Regions from separate parts of the Streptomyces sp. NBC_01352 genome, predicted to be linked through region 1. Evidence: riboswitches for the same ligand, from Rfam matches in the RefSeq annotation. Region 1 holds a riboswitch; the other holds the start of a gene.
What was found. A riboswitch is a leader RNA that binds a small molecule or an ion and turns the genes downstream of it on or off. The one in region 1 is predicted to bind cyclic di-AMP.

Region 2: it holds a riboswitch for cyclic di-AMP, as region 1 does, so the genes downstream of both, OG252_RS09930 (M23 family metallopeptidase) here and OG252_RS27150 (M23 family metallopeptidase) in region 1, are expected to answer to the same signal.

What each region holds. Positions count from the first base shown of each region.
Region 1 covers NZ_CP108354.1:5,817,222-5,824,684, reverse strand. Annotated here, with positions in the region: gene OG252_RS27160 (PrsW family intramembrane metalloprotease) at 1-66, shown strand, start outside; gene OG252_RS27155 (aldo/keto reductase) at 132-1,082, opposite strand; gene OG252_RS27150 (M23 family metallopeptidase) at 1,214-2,260, opposite strand; cyclic di-AMP (ydaO/yuaA leader) riboswitch at 2,272-2,428, opposite strand; gene OG252_RS27145 (PP2C family protein-serine/threonine phosphatase) at 2,666-3,763, opposite strand; tRNA gene OG252_RS27140 (tRNA-Met) at 3,913-3,986, opposite strand; gene OG252_RS27135 (dihydrofolate reductase family protein) at 4,256-5,386, opposite strand; gene OG252_RS27130 (MarR family winged helix-turn-helix transcriptional regulator) at 5,480-5,995, shown strand; gene OG252_RS27125 (GTP cyclohydrolase II) at 6,114-6,773, shown strand; gene OG252_RS27120 (MMPL family transporter) at 6,906-7,463, shown strand, end outside.
Region 2 covers NZ_CP108354.1:2,078,230-2,085,692, forward strand. Annotated here, with positions in the region: gene OG252_RS09910 (Glu/Leu/Phe/Val dehydrogenase dimerization domain-containing protein) at 146-1,324, shown strand; gene OG252_RS09915 (TetR/AcrR family transcriptional regulator) at 1,446-2,057, shown strand; gene OG252_RS09920 (SGNH/GDSL hydrolase family protein) at 2,209-2,994, opposite strand; gene OG252_RS09925 (DUF6250 domain-containing protein) at 3,140-3,856, opposite strand; gene OG252_RS09930 (M23 family metallopeptidase) at 4,053-5,045, opposite strand; cyclic di-AMP (ydaO/yuaA leader) riboswitch at 5,048-5,207, opposite strand; gene OG252_RS09935 (alpha-galactosidase) at 5,515-7,463, opposite strand, start outside.

The sequences.
Region 1 (7,463 bases):
GGGCCTGCCGCGTATCCGGCGGTGCCGTATCCCTCCTACAACTCGTACAACCCGTATCGGACGTAATCAGGAAGCGCACCGCCGGACACCGGCAGGCCACCGCCGGACACCGAGACGTGCGCGCCCAAAGATCAGGCCGACGCCTCCGTCAACCGCGCGACCTCCGCCTCCGTCAGGGCCAGCTCCGCCACCCCCACCAGCGCCGGCAGCTGCTCGACCGTGCGTGCGGAGGCGATCGGCGCCGCCACCGTCGGCCGGGCCGCGAGCCACGCCAGGGCGACCGTGGCGACCGGCGCGTCGTGGGACCGGGCGATCTCGTCCAGGGCGGTGAGGACCTTGCGGCCGCGCTCGGTGTCGAGGTGCTTGGCCGCGCCGCCGGCCCGCGGGCTGTCGACGGTCGTGCCGGGGCGGTACTTGCCGGTGAGGAAGCCGGAGGCGAGCGCGTAGTACGGGACGGCCGCGAGGCCGGAGCGTTCGGCCAGGTTCTGGAGGTCGCCCTCGTACGTGTCGCGGGAGACCAGGTTGTAGTGGGGCTGGAGGGCGACGTACCGTGCCAGGCCCTCCCGGTCGGAGAAGGCGAGGGACGCCTCGAGCCGCTGCGGGGAGATGTTGGACGCGCCGATGTACCGCACCTTGCCCGCCTTCACGAGCTCGTCGAGCGCGCCGATGATCTCCTCCACCGGCACATCCGGCTTGTCGAAGTGCGTGTAGTAGAGGTCGATGTAGTCGGTGCCGAGGCGCCGAAGGGAGGCGTCGGCGGCGGCCTTGATGTTGGCGGCGGTCAGGCCCTGGTACTCGGGGTGCTGGCTCACCTTGGTCGCGATCACCACGTCCGCGCGGTTGCCGCGCGCCTTGGCCCACTTGCCGACGACGGTCTCGGACTCGCCGCCCCGGTGGCCCTCGACCCACGCCGAGTAGGAGTCGGCGGTGTCGATGAAGTTGCCGCCCGCGGCGGTGTACGCGTCGAGGACGGCGAAGGAGGCCGCCTCGTCGGCGGTCCAGCCGAAGACGTTGCCTCCGAGGGACAGCGGGAAGACCTCGAGGTCCGAGGAACCGAGCTTGCGAAGCGAAGGTGAAGTCATACCTCACCTCAACGACCGCCCAGGATCCCCCGATTCCATGGTCACACGCAAAAACCCCGTAAATCCCTGACCGGCAGCCCTGACGTCGGGGGGATGCCGTCAGGACCGCCGGGACTCGGGTAACACGACGGTCAGGGGTTGAGGCCCTTGCTCCGCAGCCACGCCATCGGGTCGATCCCGGAGCCGGAACCGTCGGTGTGGACCTCGAGGTGCAGATGCGCCCCGGTCACGTTCCCCGTCGCACCCACGCGCCCGATCACGTCACCGGTGTTGACCTTCTGGCCGACGCTGACGCTGATCGAGGACTGGTGGGCGTACCAGATCTCGGTGCCGTCATCGAGGGTGAGCACGGTCTTGTAGCCGTACGACCCGTCCCAGCCGGCCTGCGTGATCGTCCCGGTGTGGACGGCCTTGATCAGCGTGCCCGTGGGCGCGGCGAAGTCGAGGCCGGTGTGGTAGCCGGAGGACCAAAGGGAGCCGGCCTGGCCGAAGGTGGAGGTGACGGTGTACGAGGAGGTCGGCAGCGCGAACTGCTTGGCCAGCTCGGCGAGGCGCGCGGCCTCGGCCTTCTGCGCGGCCTCCTCCTCCGCCTTCTTCTTCGCGGCGGCGGCCTTGGCCTCGGCCTCCTGCTCCGCCTTGGCGGCCGCGTCGGCGGCGGCCTTCTCGGCCTCGGCGACGGCTTCAGCCGCGGCCTTGCTCTCGACCTGGTCCTGCTGCTGCTCGGCCTGGGCCATGATCCGGGCGCGCAGCACCTCGCCGGCGTCGGCCGTGCTCTCCTCGGTGTCCGCGGCGGCCACGCTGACGGTGCTGAGCGCGGTGGTGGAGTCCTCGGCGGCGTCCGAGTCGTCGGAGATGAGGGAGCCCACGTTGGGCAGGTCGGGCATGGAGATCGACACCGGCGGCTTGCCGGTCTGCGCGCTGGCCATGCCGCCCGCGCCGACAGCGGCTATGACGCCGACGCCGAGGACGGTGGAGCTGCGGGCGAGTCCGCCGCGCGCGAGTCCGCCGCGCTGCTTGGCGACGCGATGCCGGCCACGTACGGGTGGGAGGGACTCCTCGGTGGGATTCCACTCCGTCCAGGGGCCCTCGTCGGTGCTGTAGGTGCCGTAGCCGAAGGTCTCGGTGTCGCGCTGGCTCGGCACGAACGGGGCTTCTGGGGCAGGCCGGTTGGACGCCACGTGGGCGTGCTCCTTTCCTTCCTTCTCGCCTACCGGGTTAGCTGACGGGTTCGGAGCAGGAAGGTCTCCTACGCGCGTATACCGGCCGTGACTTCACGGCGGTTTCCGCGCGATTCACCCCAATTGGTGGTTCCCCGGTTCCCTTGCGGGATTCGGCGCGTGCGCACGGAGCCGACTCTTGTGACGGCTGGGACGACCGCGCTGCGTTATCGAACGTTAATAGACGCGGGGCCCTGATTCCAAGCTGTTCCTCTTGATCATTAACCTTTCCGCGCAGGACTTACGACCCATGACCGGCGAAAAACGGGCGAGTTGGCCAAGCCTCAGCAACCCCACAAGTGCTGACGGTGCGTCAGTTGTTATGCGGAGGGCTCTCATCCGATCACCCCTCGTAACAACGGACCCTCAGGGCCGTCGTACGGCGAGCAGCGCCATGTCGTCCGTCATGCCGCCTCCGGTGTGCCGGCGCACCTCCTCGGCGAGGGTGCGCAGAAGCTCACCGGGGGCACGGAAGGTGCGCCCCGCGAGCCGCGCCTCGGGGTCGTAGAACTCCCCGCGGGCGTTCCGCGCCTCGGACAGCCCGTCGGTGTGCAGCAGCAGCGTGGCCCCGGCCGGGAAACCGGTCTCGTCGGCGCGGTCGGGCCAGGTGCCGAGGTCTCCCATGCCGAGCGGCAGCGCGGCCTCCCGCGCGAGCAGGCAGCGCACGGTGCCGTCGACGTGCAGCAGGAGCGGTGGCGGATGCCCCCGGTTGACGATCCGCACCACGCCGCGCCCGTACGGAAGCTCGGCCAGCACGGCCGTCGTGAACCCCTCGAAGGCCTCGATCCCGCCCCGCCGCGTGGCCTCGCGCGCCAGCGCCCGCTCCAGCCGCTGCGCGACCGCCTCCAGCGTCGCCTCCTGCTCGGCGGCCTCCCGGAAGGCCCCGATCACGATGGAGACCGCCGCCACCGCCCCCATCCCCTTGCCCCGCACATCACCTACGACGAGCCGGACGCCGTACGGACTGTCCTGCACCGCATACAGATCACCCCCGATGAAGGCGTCCGCCTGGGCCGCCTCGTAGCGGGCCGCGATGTCGAACCCGCCGATCCGTCCGGCGGGCTCGGGCAGCACCGCGCGCTGGGTGGCCTCGGCGATCCCGCGCGCGGAGGCGAGGCGCCCCTCGCCCCGGCGTACGACACGGTTGATGACGGCGGCCAGCACGGCGACCGTGGCCACGGTGACCACCTCGGTGACCGTGTCGGCGTCCGCGGCGAGTCCGTACCGGGCATGGACCGCGTACGTGGCGATCAGGGCCACGCCCCCTGTCACGACGGTGCCGCTCAGCGAGTAGACCGGCGCGGCCACGAGCGGGGCGGCGGTGAAGAAGGGGATCGCGGTGAAGGCGTGCGGGGTGAGGAGGTCGTAGAAGACTCCCCCGACGATCAGCAGGACGGGGAGTACCTGGAGAACGACCCGCAGGCTGGAGATGCGGCGCCCCTCCTCCGCGTCACCAGGCCGCACCACTCGTCTCCCCCACGTACGTCCGGTCCCGTCACCACTGCACCCAGGTTTCCCGGACCGGTGGCGGGGGGCGACCGGTGAGGGCCGACCGGCGTACACATACACCGAGGGCCGGAACCCATTTCTGGATTCCGGCCCTCGGCCTTCAGTAGCGGGGACAGGATTTGAACCTGCGACCTCTGGGTTATGAGCCCAGCGAGCTACCGAGCTGCTCCACCCCGCGTCGTTGTGTCTTCAGTGTACGCCATCCGCGGGACGGAAGTCGCATCGACGCCGGCTGCCCGGATTGTCCGCACTCGCGCACGGCGGCAAGGGGACGTGTCGGGGGGTGTCCGCCCGCAGCGGTTGGCGCGTCAACACCGGCACCTCGATGAGGAACCGATTCCGCGCCGTTCCGAGGACGGACACCCCCCGACACGTCCCCGACCCCCACACAACACAAGGCGCTACGCGCACCCCCACCCCACCCGCACAGGCCGCCGCAGGCACTCGTCAACCCAGCAGATGCCGATTAGGCGCCTTCGCCACCGCCTCGTACTCCGGGAGCACGACGACCGTCGCACCCTCCGCCACCAGCACCCCGCTCCCGTCCGCCCCCGCGACGAACGTGTCCGGCTCGCGCCACGCCGTCACCACCCGCCGCACCCCCGCGTCCAGGATCAGCCGCGCGCACGGCGCCGGCCGGGACGCGCGGCGGGCGCACGGTTCCAGGCTGCTGTACACCGTCGCGGAGGCCAGCCGGGGGTCACCCGGCGTGATCTTCGCGAGGGCCGCCTCCTCCGCGTGGACGACCGGGTCGTCGCCCTCCCGTGAGTGGCCGCGCGCCAGCTCCGTACCGTCGGCCGCCACCACCACCGCCCCCACGCTGAACGCCGTGTCCGAGGGCGGACACAGGGCCGCCAGTTCGCAGGCGAGGGCGAGCCAGTGGTGGTCGGCGGCGGAGGCGTGCGGCCCGCTGCCCGGTGCCGTCGGCTCATAGCGCATCAGGACGACGTCCCCGACCGGCTGGGTGGAGACCAGCCGGAGGCGTCCGCCCTGGTAGGGGCCGGGGCCGAACAGGCGGGGCGCGTCCGGGTCGCCCACGAACAGCGGGGCCAGCACCAGCTGGAGTTCGTCGGCGAGCCCCTGCCGCAGCAGCTGGGTGTGGATCTGTCCGCCGCCCTCGACCATGAGGCGCCGGACCCCACGGACGTCGTGCAGGTGCTCCAGCAACCGCCGCCAGTCGAGTTCGGCACCGAGGGGCACCACGTCCGCCGCCAGTCCCACCGCACGAGCCCGGGCCGCGCCCTTCTCCGTCGTATAGACGATCTTCTCGCCGCCCGTGTGCCAGAAGTTCGCGGCCGGGTCCAGGTCCCCCGACCCGCTGACCGTGACCTTCAGCGGATACTCCGGCTTGCCCGCGGCCACCCGGGCCGCCCGCCGCTCCGCCGAGTTGACCAGCAGCCGCGGATTGTCGGCACGGATCGTCCCGGCGCCCACCAGGATCGCGTCGACGGACGCCCGCACCTCGTCGACCCGGTCGAAGTCGGCCGGGCCGGAGAGCAGCAGGCGGTCGGGGCCGGTGTCGTCCAGGTAGCCGTCGAGGGAGACGGCGGCGGAGAGGAGGACGTACGGGTGGGGCATCGGCGCGGTCCCTCTCGAAGGCGGCGGCACGGCGGGCGTGGTTCATGTCACGGCGGGCTTGGTTCAAGTTTGAAGCAAACCTACACTGGGGGCATGACGACTCGCTGGCTCACCCCGAAGGAGCAGCGCGCCTGGCGCGCGTACATCGCCGCGACGCAACTCCTGGAGGACGCGATCGACCGGCAGCTCCAGCAGGAGGCCGGCATGCCGCACCTCTACTACACCATCCTGGCCTACCTCTCCGAGGTGCCCGAGCACCGGCTGCGCATGACCGATCTCGCCGAGAAGCTGAAGATCACCCGCAGCCGGCTGACGTACGCCGTGACGCGCCTGGAGAAGGACGGGCTGCTGCGGCGCGAGGACTGCCGCTGGGACAAGCGCGGCACCGTCGCGGTCCTGACGGACGAGGGCATGACGACCCTGGAGCAGACCGCGCCCGGCCACGTCGAGACGGTCCGCGCCTCCCTCTTCGACCGGCTCACCGACGAACAGGTGGAGCAGCTGGAGGAGATCTGCACGGGCATCGCCGAGGGCCTCCAGGGCGACGACGCCCAGTCCGCGCCGGAGGGGGTCCCGTGGCGCCGCCGCTCCTCCCCTTCGTGCTCGTGAGCCGCACCACAAACTGATTGCTTCAAATTTAAAGCATGAGGTAGGGTCCAACTCGTGGATCTGCTTCAAAACTGAAGCAGATCCCGCGCTTCTGACCACCGGACCCGGGAGAACCCGCATGCCCGACTTCCCCGCCGCCACCCCCCGCTCCCGCGTCCGCGTACCGCTGCGCTTCCACGACGGCTACAGCGTCGACACCGAGGTCGTCACCTTCCACGGCCTGGCCGACGGCCAGGAACACGTGGCGATCATCCTCGGGAACCCGGCCCCCGGCACCACCGCAACCGCAACCGCCACCCCCCTCGTCCGCCTGCACTCCGAGTGCCTGACCGGCGACGTCTTCGGCTCGGCCCGCTGCGACTGCGGCCCGCAGCTGCGCGAGGCCGTCGAGCGGATAGCCGACCGCGGCGGCGTGCTGCTCTACCTCCGCCAGGAGGGCCGCGGCATCGGTCTCTACAACAAGCTCGACGCGTACGCCCTCCAGGACCAGGGCCTCGACACCTACGCCGCCAACACCGCGCTGGGCCTGCCCGAGGACGCCCGCGACTACACGGCGGCCGCCCAGATGCTCCAGGCGCTCGGCATCAACAGCCTCGACCTGCTGTCCAACAACCCCGACAAGGCAGGGCAGTTGAGGGACCTCGGCATCCACGTCCGCGACCGGGTGCCCACCGGCGTCTTCCAGAACACGCACAACGTCCGGTACCTGCGCGCGAAGGTCCTGCAGACCCAGCACACGCTGCCGCTCGGCGAGCTGACGGGACGTCACGCGGGCTGATGGTGTAGCCCGCTACACCCCACACTCGGTAACCCACTCCCTCGTGGCCACACACGGCGGACGGAATCGTGGAGATCACACGGATCCCACCGTTTTCCGCCCCGTCCCGCTGTTGTGGAGGCAATCCCTGCCATGGCCACTTTCCTGTACCACGTAGGCCGACTGGCCTTCAGATGGCGCTGGTTCGTCACCCTGCTCTGGATCGCGGCCCTGGCCGCCGTAGGCGTCGCCGCCGCCAAGGCGCCCGCCGCCGCCTCCGACGGGTTCACCATGCCCGGCATCGAGTCCCAGAAGGCCTTCGACCTGCTCGAAGAGCGCTTCCCCGGGTCGGCGGCGGACGGGGCGAGCGCCCGGATCGTCTTCGTCGCCCCGAACGGCGAGAAGGTCACCGCCACCGAGAACAAGGCGGCGATAGAGAAGCTCGTCGACGAGGCCTCCGACAGCTCCCAGGTCGCCAGTGCCGTCGACCCCTTCCAGGCGAAGGCGGTCAGCAAGGACGCGACGACGGCGTACGCGACGGTCTCCTTCAAGGTGCCCGCGGCCGACCTGACCGACGCGAGCAAGAAGCACCTGGAAAGCGCCATCGACGTGGCCCGGGACGCGGGGCTCACCATCGAGGTCGGCGGGGACGCCCTCGCCACCCAGCCCTCGGCGGGCGGCAGCGCGGAGGCCATCGGCATCGCGATCGCC
Region 2 (7,463 bases), 3.7 Mb from region 1:
GTGTACCTCCAAGGTGGAGTCGGTGAGGCCTTCCATTATGGGCACCCCCTCTGACAGCCGGATTACCACCACCGGTCCAGTGTGTGCGTTGACAGGACACGGCCATCCTTCGGATACTGACTCACCGTTCAGTTGAGGAGACCGCATGACCACCCCCCTGATGTCGCTCACCTGGACCGACCACCTCACCGGTCGCCAGGGCTTCCTGGTCGTCGACCGGCTGGTGCGCGGCGTCTCCAGCGGCGGGCTGCGCATGCGCGCGGGCTGCACCCTGGACGAAGTCACCGGGCTCGCCCGCGGCATGACGATGAAGGAGGCGTTGCACTACAACCCCGAAGGCCGCTACATCCCCCTCGGCGGCGCCAAGGGCGGCATCGACTGCGATCCCCGGGAACCGGGGGCGTACGACCTGCTGGTCCGCTATCTGCGAGCCATGCGGCCGTACGTCGAGAGTCTGTGGACCACCGGCGAGGATCTCGGCCTCACCCAGGACCTGGTGGACCGGGCGGCCACGGAGGCGGGGCTGGTCTCCTCCATCCAGGCGGTGTATCCGCTGCTCGATGACGAGGCCGCGGCCCGGCGGCGGCTCGCTGACGCCTTCGCGGTCGAGGTGGACGGCATCGGCCTCGACGAGTTGGTCGGCGGCTGCGGGGTGGCGGAGTCGGTGCTCACGGCCCTGGACCAGGCCGGGGTGGCGTATGCGGGAACGCGGGTCGCGGTGCAGGGCCTGGGCACCATGGGCGGGGCCAGTGCTCGCTTCCTCACGCGCGCGGGGCTCACGGTCGTGGCCGTCGCCGACATCAAAGGAACCATCGCCAATCCGGCGGGCCTCGACGTCGAAGCCCTGCTCACGGCACGGGACGCCTACGGCACGGTGGACCGGTCCGTCCTGCGCCCCGACGACCGTGAACTGCCGGGCGACGCCTGGCTGTGCGCCGGCGCGCAGGTGCTGGTGCCCGCGGCGGTCTCGTACGCGATCGACACCACCAACCAGGAGCTGGTCACGGCCCGCTGGATCGTCGAGGCGGCCAATATGCCCGTCCTCCCTGAGGCGGAGGAACTGCTGTCCGCGCGCGGGGTGACCGTTCTGCCGGACGTGGTCGTCAACTCAGGAACGAACGCCTGGTGGTGGTGGACGCTCTTCGGTGACATCGACGCCGACGCGGACGCGGCGTTCGCCCACACACGCCGCTCGATGCGTGCCCTGGTCGAGCAGATGCTGGCCCGTGCGGAGCGGGACGGCACGACCCCGCGGGCGGCCGCGCACGCCATCGTCGCGGACCGGCTGCCGGTGATCGCCGAGCGGTTCGGCTGGTACCGGTAGCGAGGTGCCCGCCCCCCTAGGCGCGAACGGTCGTTTCAGGTGCGCTACCAGGTCGCGGGCGGTTCGGCCGGTAAACGACCTCTCTCCGGCGGCGCACAGGACCACGGATTAGGGTGACGGCGTGGCGAGAGTGCGGTTGAGCGTGGCCGAGCGGCGCGAGGAGCTGCTGCGGGCCGCCATCGAGCAGATCGAGGCGCGGGGCGTGGCGGCGGTCAGGATCGCCGACGTGGCCTCGGTCCTCGGTGTGAGCAACGCGCTGGTGCTGTATCACTTCTCCACGAAGGAGAAACTGGTCGCCGCCGCTTTCACGTACGCGGCCGAGGACGACCTCGCCCATCTGTCAAAACTGCTCGCCCGCCGCACCACCGCACTGCGCCGGCTGCGCGCGGCCGTGCGCTGGTACGCCCCGACGGGCCAGGCCAAGGGCTGGCGGCTGTGGATCGAGGGCTGGGCGGCCGCGCTGCGCGAGCCCGCGCTCCAGGAGGTCACCCGTGACCTCGACCGCCGGTGGAAGGCGGCCCTCGCCGAGGTGATCGCCGAGGGCGTGGCCGCGGGCGAGTTTCCCTGCCCGGACCCGGGCGGCACGGCCCTGCGCCTCACGGCCCTGCTGGACGGGCTCGCCGTACAGCTCACGTCGTACCCGGGCGCGGTGTCGCGGTCCCGGGCGCAGGAGTGGGTGGACGAGGCGCTGGCCCGGGAACTGGGGCTGACGCGGGAGGCGTTGACCACGTAGGCGCGCCGAAGCCCGGCAGCCCCCTGCCCCCCACAAGGCCGCCTCGGGCCACAAAGCGAGTGCCCGGAGCACGCCGCCCGTAGGCCGACCCGCACCGGGCTCCCAAACACCCGCACCTCCGCCAACCCTTCCGCAGACCTTCCGCAGGCCTTCAAGCCACCGAAGCGATCCGCGTCTTGATGTCGTCCGGCGACAGCGTGCCCTTGGCGGTCACATGGTCGCCCGACGACTCCCCGCGCAGCCGGCGGCCGATCCACGGCACCAGGTACTCGCGCGCCCAGTGCACGTCGTCCCGCCGGACCTCCAGCGTGCCGCGCGGCGGAAGCGGCGGCCAGGGCTGCTCCGGGTCGGCCGGGATCTCCAGCCCGAGGACCTGCCCCGCGCGCAGCGCCACGCGCGTGTGCCCGTCCGCCGACAGGTGGAGCCGGTCGCCGTCCCAGGCCCGCCGGTCCTGAATGCTCTTCAGGGACCACAGGTCGAGCACCGGACAGCCGTGGCGGTCGGCGATGGCCCGCACGTGTCCGTTGTAGGTGGCGATCTTGCCGCGCAGACGCTTGAGCACGGGCACGCCACGGGTGTCGAATCCGGTCGTCACCATCACCGTGCCGGCGACGGCGGTGAGCCGCACCACCGCCTGCTCGAAACGCTCGGCGACCTCGTCGGGGTCGGTGCCGGGCCGCAGGATGTCGTTGCCGCCGGCGCAGAAGGAGACCAGGTCGGGGGCGAGTTCGAGAGCCTGCGGAAGCTGGTCCTCCACGACCTGGTCGAGAAGTTTCCCGCGCACGGCGAGGTTGGTGTAGTCGAAGTCGCCCTCGGGCCGCCGGTCCGCGAGCAGTACCGCGAACCGGTCGGCCCAGCCGACGAGCGACCCGTCGGGACCGGGGTCGCCGACGCCCTCGGTGAAGCTGTCCCCCACCGCCACGTACGACCCGATCACTGATCTGTTGTCATTCTTCGAATCGTCTGCCACGTCGGCCCATGATTCCCCTTCGGATGTGAGCTACGCGACCGTAGGAAAGGGTTGACGTTCGGTGAGATAAGCCACTCTTCAAGGATTGGTCAAACCAGGAATAGCCCTCTTCTCAGCGCTGTTGAGGCGGCAACTGCCACACCCGGAATCCACTGATCCGGAAATGGCTCCACGTGGTCCGGAAGCCGAAGTGCCCGCTCGTATACGGCTGAGGATCGCTGTAGTCGAAGACGAGCCGCCCGTTGTCCCACCACCGGACTCCCGAGCCGTCGGAGACGATCCGGACCCGGTTCGGTTCGTTCGCCACGAGCAGCGGCTCGGTGTAGTCGTACACCAGCGGCCGGACGCCCGCCTCACCGACGTAACGGCGCAGCCGGGTCGTCGTGTTGGTGTTGGCGCCGTAGCCGACGTAGTACGTCTTGAGGTGGTCGTACTCCGCCAGCGCCCCGCTCCGCCGGGTGGCGAAGAGGTCGCCGGGGGAACGGACGTCGACGGCGTTCCAGAAGTTGTTGAGGTCGGAGACCCGGTCGTTGACCCCGCCCGCCGACACCGGCGTGGCGGTGTACTCCAGGACGTACGGCCCTTCGAGCCGCTTCTTGAACCAGACCGTCGCGCCGGCGGGCACGTCGACCTCCAGGGTCCCGCGCAAGGCGGTGACGATGCCGCCCTTCTCGAGTTCCACCGCCCACTGGCCGAGCCCGTGACGGAAGTCGTCGTGGGCGATCAGCCGGCGGTGGCGGGGCGTGGCGCTCGCGTCGGTCGCGGGGGCGAGGGCGGCCAGGGCGGCGCCTGCGGCCAGGGCTCCGAATGCTCTACGCGTGCTCGTCACGGGAGACGGCTCCTTCCGGGAGGGCGATCGAGGCTGTTGCGTCCCCACTCTCCCGTCACGAGCGACGCCCTGGGCACGCTTGCCACAAAACCGCAATGAAGCGATCACCATGAACGAGCACAGATCGACACACCGAAGGCCGGACCCGGGGATCGGGATCCGGCCTTCGGCAGCTGTCGGACGAGCAGTCGGGGAATCAGCCGACGGAGACGCCCTTCGTACGGAGGTAGGCGACCGGGTCCACGTCCGAGCCGTAGTCCGGCGAGGTGCGGATCTCGAAGTGCAGGTGCGGACCGGTGACGTTGCCGGTCGCGCCCGAGAGACCGACCTGCTGGCCGGCCGTCACGGACTGGCCGTTCGAGACGGAGAGCGAGGACAGGTGGGCGTACTGCGCGTAGTAGCCGTCGGCGAGCTTGACGACGACCTGGTTGCCGTACGCGCCGCCCCAGCCCGCGGAGACGACGGTGCCCGCGCCCACGGCCTTGAGGGAGGTACCGGTGGGGACGCTGAAGTCGACGCCGGTGTGGTAGCCGCTGGACCACATGCTGCCCGCCGTGCGGTAGGCGGTGCCGACGGCGCCGCTCACCGGGGCGCTGAAGCCGCTGGCGGTGTCGGCGCTCTGGGTGGCCGCCTCGGTCTTCGAGGAGGAGGACCCGGAGGAGGACGACTTCGACGAGGCGGATGAATCCGACGAATCAGACGAAGAAGACGACTTGGACGAAGACGACGAAGGAGATGAAGAGGACGAAGAGCCCGAGGACGACGAGGACTTGGGCGTGCTCGTCGTGGCCTTCTTGCCGATCGAGAGCTTGAGACCGGGGTGGATCAGCGACGGGTCGGCGCCGACGGCCTCGCGGTTGTCGGAGTAGAGCTTCTTCCAGCCACCGCTGACATTCTGCTCGTCCGCGATCTTCGCGAGATAGTCACCGGCCTGCACGGAGTAGGTCTTCGTGCCCGAGGGCTTCGCGGAGGTCGTCTTTTCGGCCGTCGTCTTTTCGGCCACGTTCTTCACGGTGGCCGGAACGGACGACTGAACGGCCTTTTCCGAGACGGACTGCGGGGTGGCGGCGTTGGCGCCGGTGGCCCCGAGAAGCGGCAGAGCAAGTGCGGCGCCGCCGGTTCCGGCAACGGCGATGGATCGGGTGAAGCGCTGGGTCTTCGGTCGGCGATGCTTACCCTTGGCGGGCATGGCGAATTCCTCTCCGGCGCCTGCGAGGTGAGCTGTCGGGTGCGGACTGGAGATGCCCGGCCGTACCGAAGTACGGCTTAACCCCTAGCCGTTCCGGAGACCGGAACAGGCGGTTCTACCTGTGGGTCCCCCGCTCCTGCCATGGACGGGTGATTGGTGTGCGGGCTCCGGGCGGCGGCAGGATTGGGCGTCCGTCCGGATCGGTGGTGAACGTAAGCGACCAAGACGCAAAGGGACAAGTAAGTGGTTGCCCTTGAATGTGTTTCTGTTTGGTACCTGAGGGAATTCCCGGTCACCCTCCGTGCTTTCAGGAGGCTCTCTTTGACCAAACACCCTTGAAAACCGCATTGATTACGTGAACATGACGGGCGACGCACGGTCACGAATATGACGCTCCTCACGTGGCACACGCACAGGCCCCTCTATTCCAGACGGAGTTGGAATGAAGGGGCCAATTCAGACAGAAGCCCTAGATGCGACGGAGCCGGAGAACCGTCGCATCGAGGTCACCGCGCAGCCCCGTCCGCAGTCCGTGATGCAGCAATACGGCACCTCGGTGAACTTCGCCCGTTTCGAGGCATTCGTACGCTGCTGTCGGGTCGAGGCCGCGCAGCCGCAGCACCGGCACCGGCTCGCCGTGATGCTGCGCCTGGAGCCAGGCGAGAACGACGGCCTCGTCACCGAGCACGTACTGCACCGCACTCAGCCCGCCCTCCGGGGGCCGCAGCCGGTAGAGGTCGCCGCGCTGCACGAGGGGCCGGATCTCCTTGTAGCGATCCACCCAGTCGCGGGCCTCGGCCAGCTCCTCCTCGGTCCACTCGGCGAGGTCGCCCCCGACGCCGAGCACCCCGGCCATCGCGCTCACGAAGCGGAACCGCAGGGAGCTTGCCCGGCCGTTGAGCTGGGTGTTGGGGCTGTCGGTGACCCAGGCGGCCATGACCCGGGCGGGGTGGATCTGGCTGAAACCGTGCTGGATGGCGAGCCGGTCGAGCGGGTCGGTGTTGTCCGAGGTCCACACCTGGTCCGTACGGCTCATCACGCCGAGGTCGATCCGGCCGCCGCCGCCCGAGCAGGACTCGAAGGCGACGCCCGGGTGGGCCGCCCGCAGCCGGTCCAACAGGCGGTACAGGGCGTGCACGTGGTCGACCCACAGGCGCTGCGGATACGGCTCTCCGGGCCAGCCCGCGTCGGTGAAGCAGCGGTTGAAGTCCCACTTCACGTAGTCGATCGGAGCACTGGAGAGGAGCTCGTGGAGCTGCCCCCAGAGGTACTCCTGGACGTCCTCGCGGGCGAGGTTCAATACGAGTTGATTGCGGAGTTCCGTCCGCTTTCGCCCCGTCTGGTGCTGGACCCAGTCCGGATGGGCCCGGTACAGCTCGCTGTCCGGGTTGACCATCTCCGGTTCCACCCAGATGCCGAACTGCATACCGAGGCCGTGGACGTAGTCGCCGAGCGGCTTGAGGCCGCCGGGGAAGCGGTCGGGGTTGGGCTTCCAGTCGCCGAGCCCGGCGCGGTCGCTGGTACGGGCCCCGAACCAGCCGTCGTCCACGACGAACAGCTCGACGCCGATCGCCGCGGCCCGCCGCGCCAGCACCTTCTGCTGCTCCTCGGAGATGTCGAACTCCGTGGCCTCCCAGGAGTTGAACAGCACCGGCCGGTCCTGGTCCGCGTCCGGGATGACGTACGCGCGCTGGTAGGCGTGCCAGGCGCGGCTGGCCCCGCCGAAGCCGCCGTCGCTCCACAGGCCGGCGAAGACGGGCGTCGTGAAGGACTCCCCCGCCGCCAGCCGCAGCAGCCCGGAGTCGTCGTACCCGGCCCCGCCGGTGATCTGCACACGCGCGTCCGGGAGTTGGGCCACGGCGATGCGCCAGGACCCGGACCAGCCGAGGGCGCAGCCGTAGACCTCGCCGCGCTCCTCGGTCGCGTCCGTGTCGAGCGCCACCCAGGGCAGGTGCTGGTGCCCGGTGTGGCCGCGGCGGCTGCCGATGACCTTCTCACCGTAGGTGAGGGAAGAGCGCACGAGCCGGGACTCCGCGGCCCAGCGGCCGTGCAGCTGGGACAGCCGCCAGCCGTCACGGTCGGGCAGCGTCCAGGTGGCGGAGTCGGCGCGCAGGAGTTCCACGGCGGCGGGCCCGTCGTTGTCCAGGGTCACCCACCGTTCGAGTACGTCGCCCCGCATCCGGTAGTGCAGCGTGATCGCCAGTCCGCCGTCGCGGAACCGCAGCCGCAGCTCGTCGTCCTCGGTCTCGTGCGCCTCGAAGCTCCACTCGGTGCCGCGCCCCTCGGACGTGCGCACCGACAGGGCGGGCCGGACGAAGCGGGCGCCGCCCTCGACGGGGTACTCCTCGCGGCCGTCGAGCGGGGACTCGAAGGGCCAGTAGTCGGGCAGCGGGCGTACGGCGAGGGCCTCGGCGTCGA